DNA from 2 places in the Clostridium sp. CM039 genome. Region 2 is predicted to be linked to the other one. Evidence: a T-box and tRNA genes for the amino acid it is inferred to sense, from the RefSeq annotation. Region 2 holds a T-box; the other holds one or more tRNA genes.

Region 1 (9,368 bases), 1.5 Mb from region 2:
TTACTAACTATAACCTGCAAGTGGGTAGATCCTAATCCTGAGATTATAGTTTGTGCATTTTCTGCGCTCCTAGATATTGAGAATGTAGGATCTTCTTCTAACAATTTTGTTAATCCATTAGATATTTTATCTTCATCACCTTTAGCTTTAGTTACAATAGCTCTTGAAAAAACTGGTTGTGGGAACTCCATAGTATCAAACATTATTAGTTTCGCTCTATCACAGAGAGTATCTCCAGTAGTCGTGCATTGAAGTTTTGCAACTGCACCTATATCCCCTGCCGCAATTTCTCGAGTTTGAAATTGTTGTTTTCCTTTTAAAAAATACATAGCACCTATTTTTTCTTCTTTATTTTTATTAGTATTATATACTATTGTGTCACTTTTAGCTTTTCCAGTAATAACACGGAACATAGATAATTTACCTACAAAAGGATCTGCAATAGTTTTAAATACTAATGCTGAGAATGGACCCATATCATCAATTTTGACTTGCGTATATTTATTGTTTTTCATACCTTTTGCAATGTACATAGTTGTTTCAATTGGAGAAGGGAAGCATTCAACCATATCTTCTAGCAACGTATTCATTCCTATACCAAGTAAAGCAGATCCACACATTATAGGTGTAATTTCTCCCATAGAAGCTCCTTTTATAAGACCTTGATATATTTCTTTTTCACTTATAGAACCCTCATTGAAATATTTTTCTAATAGAACTTCATCTGTTTCAGCAACTGCTTCCATAACCATCTGTTTACACTCATCCACTTTATCTATTAATTCTTCTGGAATATCACTATCTTCCATCCCATGTGTTTTAGGATTAAATATTTGAGCCCTTCTAGATATGACATTTATTACGCCGCTAAAATTTTCTTCACTACCTATAGGATATTGAATTGGTACTGCGGATATTCCAAATGTTTCTTTTATCTGTTGCAAAGCAACTTGAAAATTACTATTTTCCCTATCTAGCTTATTAATAAAAAATGCTCTAGGTAGCTTATGATCATTGATATATTCCCAAGCCTTCTCAGTTCCAACTTCTACACCTGATACCCCACAAACAGTTATCATTGCCATATCTACAGCTCTTAGCCCCTCAATCATTTCTCCTTCATAATCAAAATATCCAGGCATATCTACTAAATTTAATTTTATATTTCCCCATTCACTTAAAGCCACTGATGTAGAAATAGACGTTTTTCTTTTCTTTTCTTCAATATCGTAATCACTAATTGTAGTACCATCATTAACTTTTCCGAATCTATCTATAGCTTTAGTGTAATATAATATTGATTCCATTAATGTGGTTTTTCCTGAACCACTATGTCCAACAATTCCTATATTTCTTAGATTTTTGCTTATATATTCTTTCATATACGATACCTCCTAGCTTTTCGTTAGATATATATTCATATATTCTACCTTTAAATAAAAAGCCTTTGTATATAGCTGAATTTTATAATTATTACTTTCTAAAAAAGATAAAAGTACCAATAAAATAAATTTATTGATACTTAATTATATATTTAAACTAAATATAAGTTATTACTAAAGCTCATATCTATTTTTTAAAATTTGTATATTATTTATTATAATTTTTCAAAAAATAAAAAAAAGCTAATAATTAGCTTTGTATACTTTAAATAAAAATGGCTCCGCGAAAAGGATTTGAACCTTCAACCTATCGGTTAACAGCCGAGTGCTCCACCGTTGAGCTATCGCGGAACATTACCTAGCGACAACCTACTCTTCCACAAGGTCACCCCTGCAGTACCATCGGCGCATTGAAGCTTAACCTTCGTGTTCGGTATGGGAACGGGTGTTACCTTCATGCCATAATCACTAGATTGAGAAAATAAATATTCTCTCAAAATTGCACAGTGAACTAGTCTTCTCGCTTACGCTTGAAGTATCGCTTTATTTCTAATTATATATTTAGGTCAAGCCCTCGACTTATTAGTATTAGTCAGCTGAACATGTTACCATGCTTACACCTCTAACCTATCAACCTGGTGGTCTTCCAGGAGTCTTACTAACACCGCACTTACGTGCGAGTTATGGGAAATCTCATCTCAGGGTGGGCTTCACGCTTAGATGCTTTCAGCGTTTATCCCTTCCAAACATAGCTACCCAGCGATGCCACTGGCGTGACAACTGGTGCACCAGAGGTTTGTCCATCCCGGTCCTCTCGTACTAAGGACAGCTCCCTTCAAATTTCCTACGCCCGCGACGGATAGGGACCGAACTGTCTCACGACGTTCTGAACCCAGCTCGCGTGCCGCTTTAATGGGCGAACAGCCCAACCCTTGGGACCTACTTCAGCCCCAGGATGCGACGAGCCGACATCGAGGTGCCAAACCTCCCCGTCGATGTGGACTCTTGGGGGAGATCAGCCTGTTATCCCCGAGGTAGCTTTTATCCGTTGAGCGATGGCCCTCCCACGAGGTACCACCGGATCACTAAGCCCGACTTTCGTCCCTGCTCCACTTGTAAGTGTCGCAGTCAGGCTCCCTTCTGCCTTTGCACTCTTCGCGCGATTTCCAACCGCGCTGAGGGAACCTTTGGGCGCCTCCGTTACTTTTTTGGAGGCGACCGCCCCAGTCAAACTGCCCACCTAACAATGTCCTGTGACCAGATTCATGGCCTCCAGTTAGAACCTCAGTACTGTCAGGGTGGTATCCCAAGGATGACTCCACACAGGCTGACGCCCATGTTTCTCAGTCTCCCACCTATCCTGTACAGACAATACCGAAATTCAATGCTAAGCTACAGTAAAGCTCTACGGGGTCTTTCCGTCCAATCGCGGGTAGCAAGCATCTTCACTTGCACTACAATTTCGCCGGATGTGTTGTTGAGACAGTGCCCAAATCATTACGCCATTCGTGCGGGTCGGAACTTACCCGACAAGGAATTTCGCTACCTTAGGACCGTTATAGTTACGGCCGCCGTTTACTGGGGCTTAAGTTCATACCTTCGCTTGCGCTAAGTAATCCCCTTAACCTTCCAGCACCGGGCAGGCGTCAGCCCCTATACATCAGCTTTCGCTTTAGCAGAGACCTGTGTTTTTGCTAAACAGTTGCTTGGGCCTATTCTCTGCGACCTACTTACGTAGGCACCCCTTCTCCCGAAGTTACGGGGTCAATTTGCCGAGTTCCTTAACAACAATTCTTCCGATGGTCTTAGGATTCTCTCCTCACCTACCTGTGTCGGTTTGCGGTACGGGCACCAATATCCTCGATAGAGACTTTTCTTGGCAGCGTGGAATCAGATACTTCGGGAATAAATTCCCTTCCCCATCACATCTCAGCGTTAAGAGCAAACGGATTTGCCTGCTTGCTCCGCCTAAATGCTTAGACACACATCCAATAGTGTGCACATCTTATCCTCCTGCGTCATCCCATTTCTAATAACGTCCATTGGTGGTATCGGAATATCAACCGATTGTCCATCACCTACGCCTTTCGGCCTCGGCTTAGGTCCCGACTAACCCTGAGAGGACGAGCCTTCCTCAGGAAACCTTAGGTTTTCGACCGTTAAGATTCTCACTTAACTCTCGCTACTCATGCCAACATTCTCACTTCTGTACCGTCCACCACTCCTTACGGTATGACTTCAGCCAGTACAGAAAGCTCCTCTACCGCGTACACAATTGTGTACACCCATAGCTTCGGTGGTAAGTTTTAGCCCCGGACATCTTCGGCGCAGGATCTCTTGACTAGTGAGCTATTACGCACTCTTTAAATGAGTGGCTGCTTCTGAGCCAACATCCTAGTTGTCTTAGAAATCCCACATCCTTTTCCACTTAACTTACACTTTGGGACCTTAGCTGATGGTCTGGGCTGTTTCCCTTTTGACTACGGATCTTATCATTCGCAGTCTGACTGCCGAAATAAAAGTATATGGCATTCGGAGTTTGATAGGGTTCAGTAACTGTTGTCAGCCCCTAGCCCATTCAGTGCTCTACCTCCATTACTCAATTAATCGACGCTAGCCCTAAAGCTATTTCGAGGAGAACCAGCTATCTCCGAGTTCGATTGGAATTTCTCCGCTATCCACAGCTCATCCCATGGTTTTTCAACACCAACGTGGTTCGGACCTCCACGGAATTTTACTTCCGCTTCATCCTGGCCATGGATAGGTCACCCGGTTTCGGGTCTACGACATGCAACTATGCGCCCTATTCAGACTTGGTTTCCCTTCGGCTCCGTACCTTAAGTACTTAACCTTGCTACATATCGTAACTCGTTGGCTCGTTCTACAAAAAGCACGCCGTCACACATATAAAGTGCTTCGACCGGTTGTAGGCACACGGTTTCAGGTTCTATTTCACTCCCCTTCCGGGGTTCTTTTCACCTTTCCCTCACGGTACTTCTTCACTATCGGTCACTAGGTAGTATTTAGCCTTGGGAGGTGGTCCTCCCAGCTTCCCACAAGGTTTCACGTGTCTCGTGGTACTCTGGATTAGATCTGACTGTTTTTCCTTTTCATTTACAGGCCTATTACCTTCTGCGGAGCAGCTTTCCAGCTATCTTCAATTAAGGAATTGCAGTATTTATGATCTATCCTCAACCCCCAGATCAAAGACCTGGGTTTGGGCTCTTTCCCTTTCGCTCGCCGCTACTTAGGAAATCGATGTTTCTTTCTCTTCCTCCGGGTACTTAGATGTTTCAGTTCCCCGGGTCTACCTCTGCATACCTATTTATTCAGTATGCAGTACATAGTTGTTACTATGTGGGTTCCCCCATTCGGAAATCTTTGGATCACAGGCTATTTGCGCCTACCCAAAGCTTATCGCAGCTTAACGCGTCCTTCTTCGGCTCCTAGTGCCAAGGCATTCGCCATGCGCCCTTTGTAGCTTGACCTTGATTCTGTCTATTTACATAGACGGTTATATTAATTTTGCGAAATTGTATTAAATCAATTTATAAACTACTTGCGTAGTTTTAATTTTTTTAAAACAACTTTTTTCACTGTGCAATTTTCAAAGAACATTTTAAGAAAAACTATTCATTATCTAACTCCTAAGAGTTAGATAAAATTAGTCTCTCAAAATTAAACAGAGAACTAGGTACGATTAATTACAATAGATATTTTTGAAGAACAAATTAATATTCTTCTATTGCATCGACCGAAGTCAATACATCTACTCCCTAGAAAGGAGGTGATCCAGCCGCAGGTTCTCCTACGGCTACCTTGTTACGACTTCACCCCAATCATCAATCCCACCTTCGGCCGCTGGCTCCTTACGGTTACCTCACGGACTTCGGGTGTTACCAACTCTCATGGTGTGACGGGCGGTGTGTACAAGGCCCGGGAACGTATTCACCGCGACATGCTGATTCGCGATTACTAGCAACTCCGGCTTCATGTAGGCGAGTTGCAGCCTACAATCCGAACTGGGATGAGTTTTTGAGTTTGGCTCCACCTTGCGGTCTTGCATCTCTTTGTACTCACCATTGTAGCACGTGTGTAGCCCTAGACATAAGGGGCATGATGATTTGACGTCATCCCCACCTTCCTCCCGGTTAACCCGGGCAGTCTCACTAGAGTGCTCAACTTAATGGTAGCAACTAATGATAAGGGTTGCGCTCGTTGCGGGACTTAACCCAACATCTCACGACACGAGCTGACGACAACCATGCACCACCTGTCACCCTGTCCCGAAGGACTTCGCCCATCTCTGGGTTATGCAGGGGATGTCAAGTCTAGGTAAGGTTCTTCGCGTTGCTTCGAATTAAACCACATGCTCCGCTGCTTGTGCGGGCCCCCGTCAATTCCTTTGAGTTTTAATCTTGCGATCGTACTCCCCAGGCGGAATACTTAATGTGTTAACGGCGGCACCGAGGTTCGACCCCCGACACCTAGTATTCATCGTTTACGGCGTGGACTACCAGGGTATCTAATCCTGTTTGCTCCCCACGCTTTCATGCCTCAGCGTCAGTTACAGTCCAGTAAGTCGCCTTCGCCACTGGTGTTCTTCCTAATCTCTACGCATTTCACCGCTACACTAGGAATTCCACTTACCTCTCCTGCACTCTAGACACCCAGTTTCAAATGCAGCACCCAAGTTAAGCTCGGGTATTTCACATCTGACTTAAATGTCCGCCTACGCATCCTTTACGCCCAGTAAATCCGGACAACGCTTGCCACCTACGTATTACCGCGGCTGCTGGCACGTAGTTAGCCGTGGCTTCCTCCTCTGGTACCGTCATTATCGTCCCAGAAGACAGAACTTTACAACCCGAAGGCCTTCATCATTCACGCGGCGTTGCTGCGTCAGGGTTTCCCCCATTGCGCAATATTCCCCACTGCTGCCTCCCGTAGGAGTCTGGACCGTGTCTCAGTTCCAATGTGGCCGATCACCCTCTCAGGTCGGCTACGCATCGTCGCCTTGGTGAGCCGTTACCTCACCAACTAGCTAATGCGCCGCGGGTCCATCTCAAAGTGGAATTTTCCGAAGAAAAATCCTTTGATGTTTCGATCATGCGACCAAAACATATTATGCGGTATTAATCTCCCTTTCGGGAGGCTATTCCCCTCTTTGAGGCAGGTTACCCACGTGTTACTCACCCGTCCGCCGCTAATCCACCCCGAAAGGTTTCATCGCTCGACTTGCATGTGTTAGGCACGCCGCCAGCGTTCGTCCTGAGCCAGGATCAAACTCTCAATTTAAAAGTTTACACTTTTTTAGTTGAAATGATTAATCTGCGACAACTGTTAAGTTGTTACGCAAGCTCATTACATACTTTTAGTCTTACGACTAAATTTTACTTTATACTAAAGTAATTAACTGGTTTAGCGAAATATTATTTCGCTATCTTTACCTATTTCTCTGTTTAATTTTCAAAGACCAATTTGCTTTGTCATCATGTGACGACTTCTACTATTCTACTAGGCATTTCTTGTTTTGTCAACAACTTTTTAAAAATTATTTTCATTTGAAAATATATTAAATAGTTATCAACAGTTAGCTTATCGTGCCACTTGTTTGTGACGACAAGGAATATTGTATCATAATAATAAAGTTGTATATTTGTTTTTTTTGTTATATATCCACGTTATTCTCCATTTACTCATTCTTTCATTATAATCCTTTGTTTTATATATATTGACACGCATGGTCAAGTATATAAGAAATTGTTTGTATTTAAGCATTTTATTTATTTATTTATTTATTTATTTATAAACGTTATTAAGAATTTTTATATTATAGAATTTCTAACAACATTAATAATCCACTTAAATCATCTCCTGCGGAGCTGCAATCTTGGAATAAAATCAGCCGCTGCACAGGAGATGATTTAACCCAGTTTTTTTACTAACAACTTATTTATCTCCACAAAAAAAACAGCCCATATTGGACTGTTCTTTGGTGGAGATAAAGGGAATCGAACCCTTGACCCCCTGCGTGCAAGGCAGGTGCTCTCCCAGCTGAGCTATATCCCCACATATGGTGGACCTTCAGGGACTCGAACCCCGGACCGACCGGTTATGAGCCGGTAGCTCTAACCAGCTGAGCTAAAGATCCATATTTACCTGGCGACAACCTACTCTTCCACAAGGTCACCCCTGCAGTACCATCGGCGCATTGAAGCTTAACCTTCGTGTTCGGTATGGGAACGGGTGTTACCTTCATGCCATAATCACCAGATTTATTAATATCCGTCATATGTTATTATATTTTAAAAAATGGCTCCGCGAAAAGGATTTGAACCTTCAACCTATCGGTTAACAGCCGAGTGCTCCACCGTTGAGCTATCGCGGAACATTACCTAGCGACAACCTACTCTTCCACAAGGTCACCCCTGCAGTACCATCGGCGCATTGAAGCTTAACCTTCGTGTTCGGTATGGGAACGGGTGTTACCTTCATGCCATAATCACTAGATTGAGAAAATAAATATTCTCTCAAAATTGCACAGTGAACTAGTCTTCTCGCTTACGCTTGAAGTATCGCTTTATTTCTAATTATATATTTAGGTCAAGCCCTCGACTTATTAGTATTAGTCAGCTGAACATGTTACCATGCTTACACCTCTAACCTATCAACCTGGTGGTCTTCCAGGAGTCTTACTAACACCGCACTTACGTGCGAGTTATGGGAAATCTCATCTCAGGGTGGGCTTCACGCTTAGATGCTTTCAGCGTTTATCCCTTCCAAACATAGCTACCCAGCGATGCCACTGGCGTGACAACTGGTGCACCAGAGGTTTGTCCATCCCGGTCCTCTCGTACTAAGGACAGCTCCCTTCAAATTTCCTACGCCCGCGACGGATAGGGACCGAACTGTCTCACGACGTTCTGAACCCAGCTCGCGTGCCGCTTTAATGGGCGAACAGCCCAACCCTTGGGACCTACTTCAGCCCCAGGATGCGACGAGCCGACATCGAGGTGCCAAACCTCCCCGTCGATGTGGACTCTTGGGGGAGATCAGCCTGTTATCCCCGAGGTAGCTTTTATCCGTTGAGCGATGGCCCTCCCACGAGGTACCACCGGATCACTAAGCCCGACTTTCGTCCCTGCTCCACTTGTAAGTGTCGCAGTCAGGCTCCCTTCTGCCTTTGCACTCTTCGCGCGATTTCCAACCGCGCTGAGGGAACCTTTGGGCGCCTCCGTTACTTTTTTGGAGGCGACCGCCCCAGTCAAACTGCCCACCTAACAATGTCCTGTGACCAGATTCATGGCCTCCAGTTAGAACCTCAGTACTGTCAGGGTGGTATCCCAAGGATGACTCCACACAGGCTGACGCCCATGTTTCTCAGTCTCCCACCTATCCTGTACAGACAATACCGAAATTCAATGCTAAGCTACAGTAAAGCTCTACGGGGTCTTTCCGTCCAATCGCGGGTAGCAAGCATCTTCACTTGCACTACAATTTCGCCGGATGTGTTGTTGAGACAGTGCCCAAATCATTACGCCATTCGTGCGGGTCGGAACTTACCCGACAAGGAATTTCGCTACCTTAGGACCGTTATAGTTACGGCCGCCGTTTACTGGGGCTTAAGTTCATACCTTCGCTTGCGCTAAGTAATCCCCTTAACCTTCCAGCACCGGGCAGGCGTCAGCCCCTATACATCAGCTTTCGCTTTAGCAGAGACCTGTGTTTTTGCTAAACAGTTGCTTGGGCCTATTCTCTGCGACCTACTTACGTAGGCACCCCTTCTCCCGAAGTTACGGGGTCAATTTGCCGAGTTCCTTAACAACAATTCTTCCGATGGTCTTAGGATTCTCTCCTCACCTACCTGTGTCGGTTTGCGGTACGGGCACCAATATCCTCGATAGAGACTTTTCTTGGCAGCGTGGAATCAGATACTTCGGGAATAAATTCCCTTCCCCATCACATCTCAGCGTTAAGAGCAAA
Region 2 (9,368 bases):
CTTTCAACAATTGATGCCATTATTATTATATCATCTAATTTCTTCATCTCTATAGGCGTTTCTTTATTTATTTCATTTATAGTACTATAAAACTTATCCACCATTAATTTTATTATTGCATTTCCACTCATACCGGCTTTAAGATCATATGTAGATGGAAAAAGAAAACCTTCCAAATTAAATTTTCGGTTTTCTTTTTCCGCAATATAAGTAGGCAGCTTGTAAGTTTTACAGCTATCAATAAATTTTTCTTTGTTTATTATGCCTTTTTCTTGTAGCATATTTGCAATACTATTTATATCAAATCCCTCAGGTATTGTTACTTTAATAATGTCTTTTTCATTTCCTACAGTTGATAAAATTTTTATAAACTCCACAACTGTAACATCCTTTGGTATCAAGAACTTTCCTGTATGAACATTAGATTTTATTTTGTTTGATTTGATATAAAATTTTATAATACTTGCATTTTTTATAGCACCAATTTGGTTTAAATCATCTAGTACACTATACAAAGCGTCTCCATTTTTCACATTAACATAGATATCTTTATTAGTTTTAATAGGATGCTGTATTATCTTTTTATACTGAAAATTACCAGCTAATACGCAAACTATTAAAACCATAATTAATAGCACTATCTTTTTCATTAAACCACCCCATAATTTATGCTATTTGCTTTTTTTGCTAGTTGCTCTTTTTCTTTCTCCTGAATCTAATATTCTTTTTCTCATTCTGATATTTAGAGGAGTAATTTCAACTAACTCATCAACAGCTATAAATTCTAAGCATTGTTCTAGTGTCATTTGTTTTACTGGAACTAGTTTTGGTGATTCATCTGCTCCTGAAGATCTAGTATTTGTTAATTGTTTCTTTCTACAAATATTTATCTCCATATCTCCAGCTCTTGCACATTCTCCTGCAATCATTCCTGCATATACAGGCACTCCTGGTTCTAGGAAAAGAGTACCACGATCCTGAGCATTAAATAATCCGTAAGTAATTGATTCTCCTGTTTCAAATACAATTAAAGAACCTCTACTTCTATCTGGTATTTCACCTCTGTATTTATCGTAACCATCTAGAACGTGATTCATTATACCATTACCCTTGGTATCAGTCATAAGTTCACTTCTAAATCCAATTAATCCTCTTGATGGTATTTTAAATTCTAATCTAGTGTATCCATTTATAGCTGAAGTCATATTTACCATTTCTGCTTTTCTAGGTCCCATTTTCTCCATTACTACGCCCATAAATTCTTCTGGTACGTCAATTGTAAGGTACTCAATTGGCTCTGTTTTATGGCCATTTTCTTCTTTAAATATAACATTTGCTTTTGACACTTGGAATTCATATCCTTCACGTCTCATAGTTTCAATTAGAACTGAAAGATGAAGTTCTCCTCTTCCACTTACTTCAAAACCATCATCAATTTCTTTTACTCTTAAACTAACATTGGTTTCAAGCTCTTTGATAAGTCTATCTCTTATGTGTCTTGATGTAACATAAGTTCCTTCTTTTCCTGCAAAAGGAGAATTATTAACCATGAAATTCATAGTTAGTGTAGGCTCATCAATTTCAACGAATGGAAGAGCTTCTGGTTCATTAATATCAGCTATTGTCTCTCCGATGTTAATGTCTGGAATACCAGAAACTGCTACTATATCACCAAGCATTGCTTCTTCAGTTTCTTCTCTTTTAAGACCTTTGTAAACAAAAAGAGCTGAAACTTTAACATTGTTTATTGTGCCATCTTTTCTTATAAGTGCGATAGGTTGATTTCTTTTGATTGATCCTCTTTCGATCTTTCCTATTCCAATCTTACCAACATACTCATTATAATCAATAGTTGAAATAAGCAATTGAAGTGGCATATCTAAATATCCTTCTGGTGCCTTTACATTCTTTACTATAGAATCAAATAATGGTTCCATGTTGTCACTTACATCATCAACATTTAATTTAGCAAATCCTTCTCTAGCAGAAGCATATACCACTGCAAAATCTAATTGTTCATCATCCGCTCCAAGTTCAACAAATAGGTCAAAGACTTCATCAAGAACATGTGTAGGACGACCATCTTTTCTATCAATTTTGTTTATAACAACGATTGGCTTAAGGTTTAATTCTAATGCCTTTTTTAAAACGAATTTAGTTTGTGGCATTGGACCTTCATATGCATCAACTACAAGAAGTACGCTATCAACCATTTTAAGTACTCGTTCAACCTCTCCACCGAAGTCAGCGTGGCCAGGAGTATCAACTATATTTATTTTAATTCCATTATGCATTATTGCAGTATTTTTAGAAAGAATTGTTATTCCTCTTTCTTTTTCTAAATCGTTAGAGTCCATTACTCTTTCTTGCACTTTTTCGTTTTCTCTAAAAACATGGCTTTGTTTAAGTAAACAATCCACTAGTGTTGTCTTACCGTGATCTACGTGAGCAATTATTGCTATATTTCTAACATCATTTCTTGTAAATAAATTCATATTAATCCTCCAATTTTTTTTCGTAAGTTAAACATATTACACAAACAAAAATTGGATACGTCTTTAAGTACCCAACTTTCGCATTTACTATACTTATTTTAATGTTATCTTGCAAAAAAGTCAACTATGTATAGCATTCATTATTAAAAAAATGATACATTTACTTAAATTACATCATTTACTTGGTTTTTTCATCACATCATCCCACATAAATACAAATGCTTCCTCTGTAGGATTTATCGTTTACATTATTTGCAAATACACTTGTCACAAACACCATAGAATTTCAAACTATGATCTTCAATCTTAAAGTTATATTTTTTTTCAACAATAGTCTCTAATTCCTCTAGTAAATCTCCCTGCACCTCTAATACTTTACCACAGCGATTACATATTAGGTGATGATGTTGATGTCTCTCATTCTCATGGTTAAGTTCATATCTACTACAGCCATCATCTAAATCAAACTTTCGAATTACACCCATTTCTTCTAAAAGTTGAACTGTTCTATAAATTGTAGCAAGACCTATTTCTGGACAGTCAGATTTAACCAAGTCATATAGTTCTTCCGCAGTAAGATGGCTACCTTCACTCTTAATTATCCCATTTAAAATAGCCCTTCTCTGCGGAGTAAGCTTATAGCCCTCTTGTTTTAGAGTTTCTTTTAAACTCTCAACGCTCTCTGGAGATACCTTTGACATATATATACCCCTTTTCTACAAACATCATTTGACTCATAGATAAAATTATATTAAGTATACTTTTATTTTAATCCTTTATTATAATATTGTCAATTGATAATCATTTAGTTTTAAGAAAATAGGTTAATTAGTTTGAAAATATATTAAAATGTCTTAATTTAGAATCTTTTTGCTTAAATACTATTATAGTTCTCCTGAAGAAATTGCGTCATACGCCTCTGAAATCATTTCAAACTCTTCATCATCATCTATTGTAACTAAAATATCCTCACCCTCTGCGTCCTTATCTATTCTTAGTGCAATTGCATCAATATCTTCTTCACCAGTTGGCGCAACTATAACATATTCCTTATCTTTAATGTCCAATTTCGTTAGTACGTCAAATTCTATTTCTTTACCCTCTTCATCATATAATAATACGGTTTCAACATTGTTATCCATTTTATTTTCTCCTTTCAATTTATGCAATCAATAATATCTTAATACCCGTTGCATATTTTTGTAAATTTCATTTTATAGATGTGTGCCTAAACTATCTAAATATCCTTGTAAAATGAATGTAGCCGCAATTTTATCTACAATCTTTTTTCTTTTTGATCTAGATAAATCGCCCTCGAGCATTACTCTATTAGCAGCTACTGTTGATAATCTTTCATCCCACATTTTCACTTCTAAATTTAATGTTTCTTTAAGCTTTTCACAAAAACGCTGAACCTTTTCCCCTTGTGGTCCTATAGTTCCATTCATATTTTTAGGGAGGCCTGATACAAAACTTTCTACATTGTATTCCTTACATATTTTAGAAAGTTCCTCTATATCTAGAACTATGCTTTTCCTTTTAATTGTTGTAATTCCCTGTGCTGTTAATCCTAACGGATCGCATACAGCTACCCCTATTGTTCTGTCTCCAATATCTAACCCTAATATTCTCATCCAAATGCTCCTTTAATAATAGCCTAGTTAATGTACGCCATTAACTTTAAAAAATAAAATGCCCCCTATGGGCATTTTACTTTTTTATGTCTAGATAAGATTTCAAAACTTCTTCCAATATCTCATCTCTCTCTAGCTTTCTTACCATCGCTCTTGCTCCATTGTAGTTCGTTATATATGTCGGATCTCCTGAAATTAGATATCCTACCATTTGGTTCACTGGGTTATAGCCCTTTTTTATAAGTGAATTATATACGTCAGTCAAAATAGTTTTTGTTAAATCTTTTTTATCTTTTACAAAATCAAATTGGACTGTATTTTGATTATTATCCATTATATACACCCCTTTCCTCATCATACGCTAAACACTAAAATTTATCCCATTTGAATACGCTAGGAAATCATTTGGTAATATAGTAAATTTTTTTCAGTTGTAATAAGTTCCATAATTACATACTAACTATAATTAAATTACTTATTATTAATTATATTATAAAACAACTATTGCAAAAAGTATACTATTTTACCAATCTTTCAATTATAGAGCATACATTCGTTATTGCTTCATCTAATTTTTCGGGAAGTTTTCCACCTGCCTCTGCCATGTCAGGCCTTCCACCACCGCCACCACCAGCGATTTTAGCAACTTCTTTAATTATTTTCCCACAGTGTATTCCTTTATCTATTGCTGACTTAGACGCCATTGCAACAAATTGTACTTTATCGTCTGTACAGCTTCCTATTACCACTACACCATCAACAATCTTATTACGAAGTTTATCAGCTAAATCTCTTAAAGCATCTCCGTTTATATTTTTTACAGCTCCTGAAATCACTTTAACACCTTTGACCTGTTTAATATTCTCTAAAATTTCATCTACTGAAGAACTGGCTAATTTTTCTTTTAATAATACTATTTCCTTTTCTTTGTATTTTAATTCTACCAATTGAGTTTGTAATTTATTTATTATGTCTTTTTCTGAACATTTTAATGTACTTCCAATATATTTTAATAAATTACTTTTATCTTCTACATATTTTATAGATTCACTACCAGTTATAGCTTCAATTCTTCTAACCCCTGCCGCTACTCCTGCTTCAGATAAAATTTTAAATAATCCGATTTCGCCTGAATTTCTAACATGAGTACCGCCACATAATTCCTTACTATACTCTCCTACAGATACTACTCTAACATCTCCTTGATATTTTTCATCAAATAATGCTATAGCTCCAGTTTCCTTAGCTTTCTCAATGGTCATAACCTCAGTCTCTACCTTATACGCCTTCATAATATTGTCATTTACAATTTTCTCAACTTTAGCAATCTCTTTCTCAGTTAGTGCAGAAAAATGAGTGAAGTCAAACCTTAATCTATCTTCATTTACATAAGAACCTGATTGATGAACGTGATCACCTAAAACTCTTTTCAGCGTTTCTTGTAGCATGTGAGTTACAGTGTGATTTTTACAAATTTGAGCTCTCCTATCTTCGTCAACCTTAAGAGTTACTATTTCATCTGCTATCACTATTCCTTCTAACACCTCAATGAAATGTATTATTTTTCCAGAAATATCTTTTTGGCAATCGTACACTTTTGCTTTAAAATTATCATTAAAAATTATTCCCTTATCTCCAATTTGCCCTCCCATTTCTGCATAGAAAGGAGTATCTTCGGTTACAATAATCCCTTTTGACCCCTTTGAAAGGTCTGTAACATGCTCTTCGCCACTAATTAAAAATTTAGCCTTAGATTCCAATTGTATTTTATCATATCCATCAAATTTTGTTTCTATATTTTTAGGAATTAAGTTCATTGAACTTTCTCCACTGCCCATATAATTTGACTGTACTCTAGCAGCTCTTGCCCTTTGCTTTTGACTTTGCATTGCAGCATTAAATCCTTCTAAATCAATTTTTATACCAGCATCGCTAAGTATTTCTTCTGTAAGCTCATATGGAAAACCATAGGTATCGTATAATTTAAAAGCTTTATCTCCACCTAAAATTTTATTGTTATTTTTTTGAAGCTCTTCTATGTAAACTTTTAAAATATCCATACCAGAATCTATAGTTTCTAAAAATCTTTCCTCTTCAATTTTTATAACTTTCTTAATATAGGATGATTTTTCTTTTAATTCTGGGTATGCTTTAGAGGAGTTTTCAATAACAGTATCGCAAAGTTCACTTAAAAAAGTATTTTTAATTCCAATCAACCTACCATGCCTTGCCGCACGCCTTAGTAGTCGCCTAAGAACATAACCTCTTCCCTCATTAGACGGAAGTACACCATCACTTATCATAAAGGTTGTGCTTCTAACATGGTCTGTTATAACTTTTAAAGATATCGACTCATTACAGCTATCGCCACATTTCACGCCTGAAATTCTTGAAACTTCTTCTAAAATATTTTTTATAGTATCTACTTCAAATATACTATCTGTGCCTTGCATTATGCCAGCTATTCTCTCGAGACCCATACCTGTATCTATATTAGGATTTTTTAATTTGTTGTAGTTACCATGCTCATCCTTATTAAATTGAGTGAACACTAAATTCCAAAATTCTATTACTCTATCTTCATTGCCTGCCTTAATAAACTCTTCTTCCGTTTTTATTTGGCCGAGTTCTACATTTCTATCGAAGTGTATTTCTGAACTCGGTCCACAAGGTCCTTGACCTATTTCCCAAAAATTTTCTTCTTTTCCTAATCTAAAAATACGTGAAGGATCAACATCAGTATTTTTAATCCATACATCAAAAGCCTCATCATCCTCTAAATATATAGTTATATATAAATTTTCTTTTGGTATTTTCAAAACCTCTGTTGCATATTCCCAAGCCCATGGTATAACCTCTTTTTTGAAATAATCACCAAAAGAAAAATTTCCAAGCATTTCAAAGAAAGTGCCATGTCTTGATGTCTTTCCTACATTCTCAATATCTCCTGTCCTAATACATTTTTGACAATTAGTTATTCTAGTATTAGGTGGCGTTTTAATTCCTGTAAAATATGGTTTAAGTGGTTGCATACCCGCATTTACAAGCAATAAACTGCTGTCATTCTTAGGTACTAGAGGAAAACTTTCTAGTCTAAGATGCTCTTTACCTTCAAAAAAATTTAGAAACGATTCCCTAATTTCATTTAATCCTAATTTTTCCATAATATCTCCTCCGATTGTTTATAGACTGTGTTAACACGATCTATTTATGCTAATTTTATATATAGAATTTTAAAATTCATAATTTTCTAAAATATAAAAAAAAACCTTCACTTCCCTAAAGCAAGGGACGAAAGTTTTCCGCGTTACCACCCTAATTATATCACTATATAATTAATAACAATTAATTACACTGCAATATCTCTCAACAAAATAAGGTTCAAAGACAGCTTCAATATGGCTATCAAGAAGTTTTCACCCTCCACTTCCTCTCTAAATGACTAACTATATTTACTAATTCTTATCATTACCTGATATTAACTTATATATACTATAGTACATTTTACCTTAATACTTCAAGATATGCAAATTATAAATAAAAATATATTGCTTATTCCTAGAATAGATAATAGTTTAAGTCCTCATATATAACTTTTATCACTACTCCTAGTGGCACTGCTAGTATCATACCTAAAATCCCTCCAACCTTCCCACCTATAACCAACAATAATATTACTGTTAATGGGTGCATACTTATACTATCTCCAATTATTTTTGGTGACAATATACTTCCTTCGATTTGTTGAAGTGCAAATAGCCACAACGCTGTATATAAAGCTATTTTTGGAGAGTCAAGCAGAGCTATTAAAATGATAGGTATTACCCCAAATATAGGTCCAAAGTAAGGTATTATATTAAAAATTCCATTTATCAATGAAAGTATCAAAGGAAAATCAACTTTCATAAACATTAATATCAAAAATGTAGCAATGGTTATAATTCCACATAAGATAAATTGACTTATAATATACCTTCCTAATACTTTATCAATATCCGCTATGATTCTCTTTATTATATTTCTGCTCTCTGGTGGAAAAACTATCAATGCCTTATTTATCATGTTTTCACTATCGCATAAAAAGTAATATACTATTAAAGGCGAAACCATGTAAGTTAATATATTCTCACCGATGCCCATGATAGAATCTAATATTTTATCAAATATTAGAAGTATTTGAGCATTTGATTTTTGGTATATAGTAGTCATAATACTACTCATGACTCTGCTTCTATTTAATACTTTTATTTTCATATTTGCATTAATTAAATATTTTTGCAAATCATTTATTGCCTTATTTATGTCTAAACTTTCTCTAAATATTGATGGAATTACCACTATAAACGTTAATAATACTAAACTTAATAAACCGACTATTATTAAACAAGCAGAAGCTTTTTTATTTACTCCTTTTCTAATTAAAAGCATATATAATGGTTTTAGTATATATGCCACAATGAAAGAAATAAAGACTAAATTTATTAATTGTTTAACAATAGGGATTTTTATTAACATAAAGAGTACAACTACAAAAATAATAATACTGAGAATCGTAATAGCTAACTTCTTTTTGCTAATTTTTTTCATCGGCTTTTCCCTCCACAAAGAAGTTATGTGGCATACTTTTAAAACATGATTCATCAAAATTGGGAATGTAGAGAATATTTTCTTCTCCAAGTATTAGTTCATTTATTAGCATTATTCTTTTCCCTCTAAGTAAATTTGTAATAAATCCAGAAGACACTATAATTCCTTTTATTTCAAATGTATCACATGAAAAAGTAATATCCTCCACCATACCAAATACATTGCTACATTTATCTATTACATCCATATTAATAAAGCTATGTAAACATAGATATTTATTTTTCTCTACTTTTTTAACTACCATATGCTTATTAAAATATATGATGTCTTCTTTTAATACACTTAAATTTTTATGGAAAAGTTTATAAGGAGATATTACAAATCCGATTACCTTTCCTTTATTAAAATCCATTAACAAATCTCTGATAAACCCAATTTTCTTGCCATCCATACTAACAACATTCATAAATATAAAATCTCTGCTTTTAAACATATTATCTCCTAAATGAAAAAAATTTAATTATTATTTATTTATAGTTATATTCTCCAAATAATCTAAGAATTATTACATATACTAAAAATAATGTTAAAGATTAATATTTTGTAATTTTACAATTTCTTATATTAAATTACTGTTAGCCCTATTTTTTAT

The links. The T-box of region 2 lies ahead of alaS (alanine--tRNA ligase). A T-box ahead of a tRNA ligase gene usually reads a tRNA of that ligase, here a tRNA-Ala.
Region 1: it has a tRNA-Ala gene. The T-box ahead of alaS (alanine--tRNA ligase) is inferred to sense a tRNA for this amino acid. The anticodon was not compared.

The regions. Positions count from the first base shown of each region.
Region 1 covers NZ_CM143649.1:3,198,064-3,207,431, reverse strand. Annotated here, with positions in the region: gene fusA (elongation factor G) at 1-1,382, opposite strand, end outside; tRNA gene ACWJJ2_RS14980 (tRNA-Asn) at 1,659-1,733, opposite strand; rRNA gene rrf (5S ribosomal RNA) at 1,739-1,855, opposite strand; rRNA gene ACWJJ2_RS14970 (23S ribosomal RNA) at 1,945-4,870, opposite strand; rRNA gene ACWJJ2_RS14965 (16S ribosomal RNA) at 5,163-6,680, opposite strand; tRNA gene ACWJJ2_RS14960 (tRNA-Ala) at 7,379-7,454, opposite strand; tRNA gene ACWJJ2_RS14955 (tRNA-Ile) at 7,460-7,536, opposite strand; rRNA gene rrf (5S ribosomal RNA) at 7,543-7,659, opposite strand; tRNA gene ACWJJ2_RS14945 (tRNA-Asn) at 7,699-7,773, opposite strand; rRNA gene rrf (5S ribosomal RNA) at 7,779-7,895, opposite strand; rRNA gene ACWJJ2_RS14935 (23S ribosomal RNA) at 7,985-9,368, opposite strand, start outside.
Region 2 covers NZ_CM143649.1:675,906-685,273, reverse strand. Annotated here, with positions in the region: gene mltG (endolytic transglycosylase MltG) at 1-650, opposite strand, end outside; gene typA (translational GTPase TypA) at 672-2,495, opposite strand; gene ACWJJ2_RS03195 (Fur family transcriptional regulator) at 2,744-3,196, opposite strand; gene ACWJJ2_RS03190 (DUF1292 domain-containing protein) at 3,380-3,637, opposite strand; gene ruvX (Holliday junction resolvase RuvX) at 3,710-4,129, opposite strand; gene ACWJJ2_RS03180 (IreB family regulatory phosphoprotein) at 4,206-4,463, opposite strand; gene alaS (alanine--tRNA ligase) at 4,648-7,293, opposite strand; T-box leader at 7,414-7,607, opposite strand; gene ACWJJ2_RS03170 (AI-2E family transporter) at 7,688-8,716, opposite strand; gene ACWJJ2_RS03165 (PRC-barrel domain-containing protein) at 8,703-9,209, opposite strand.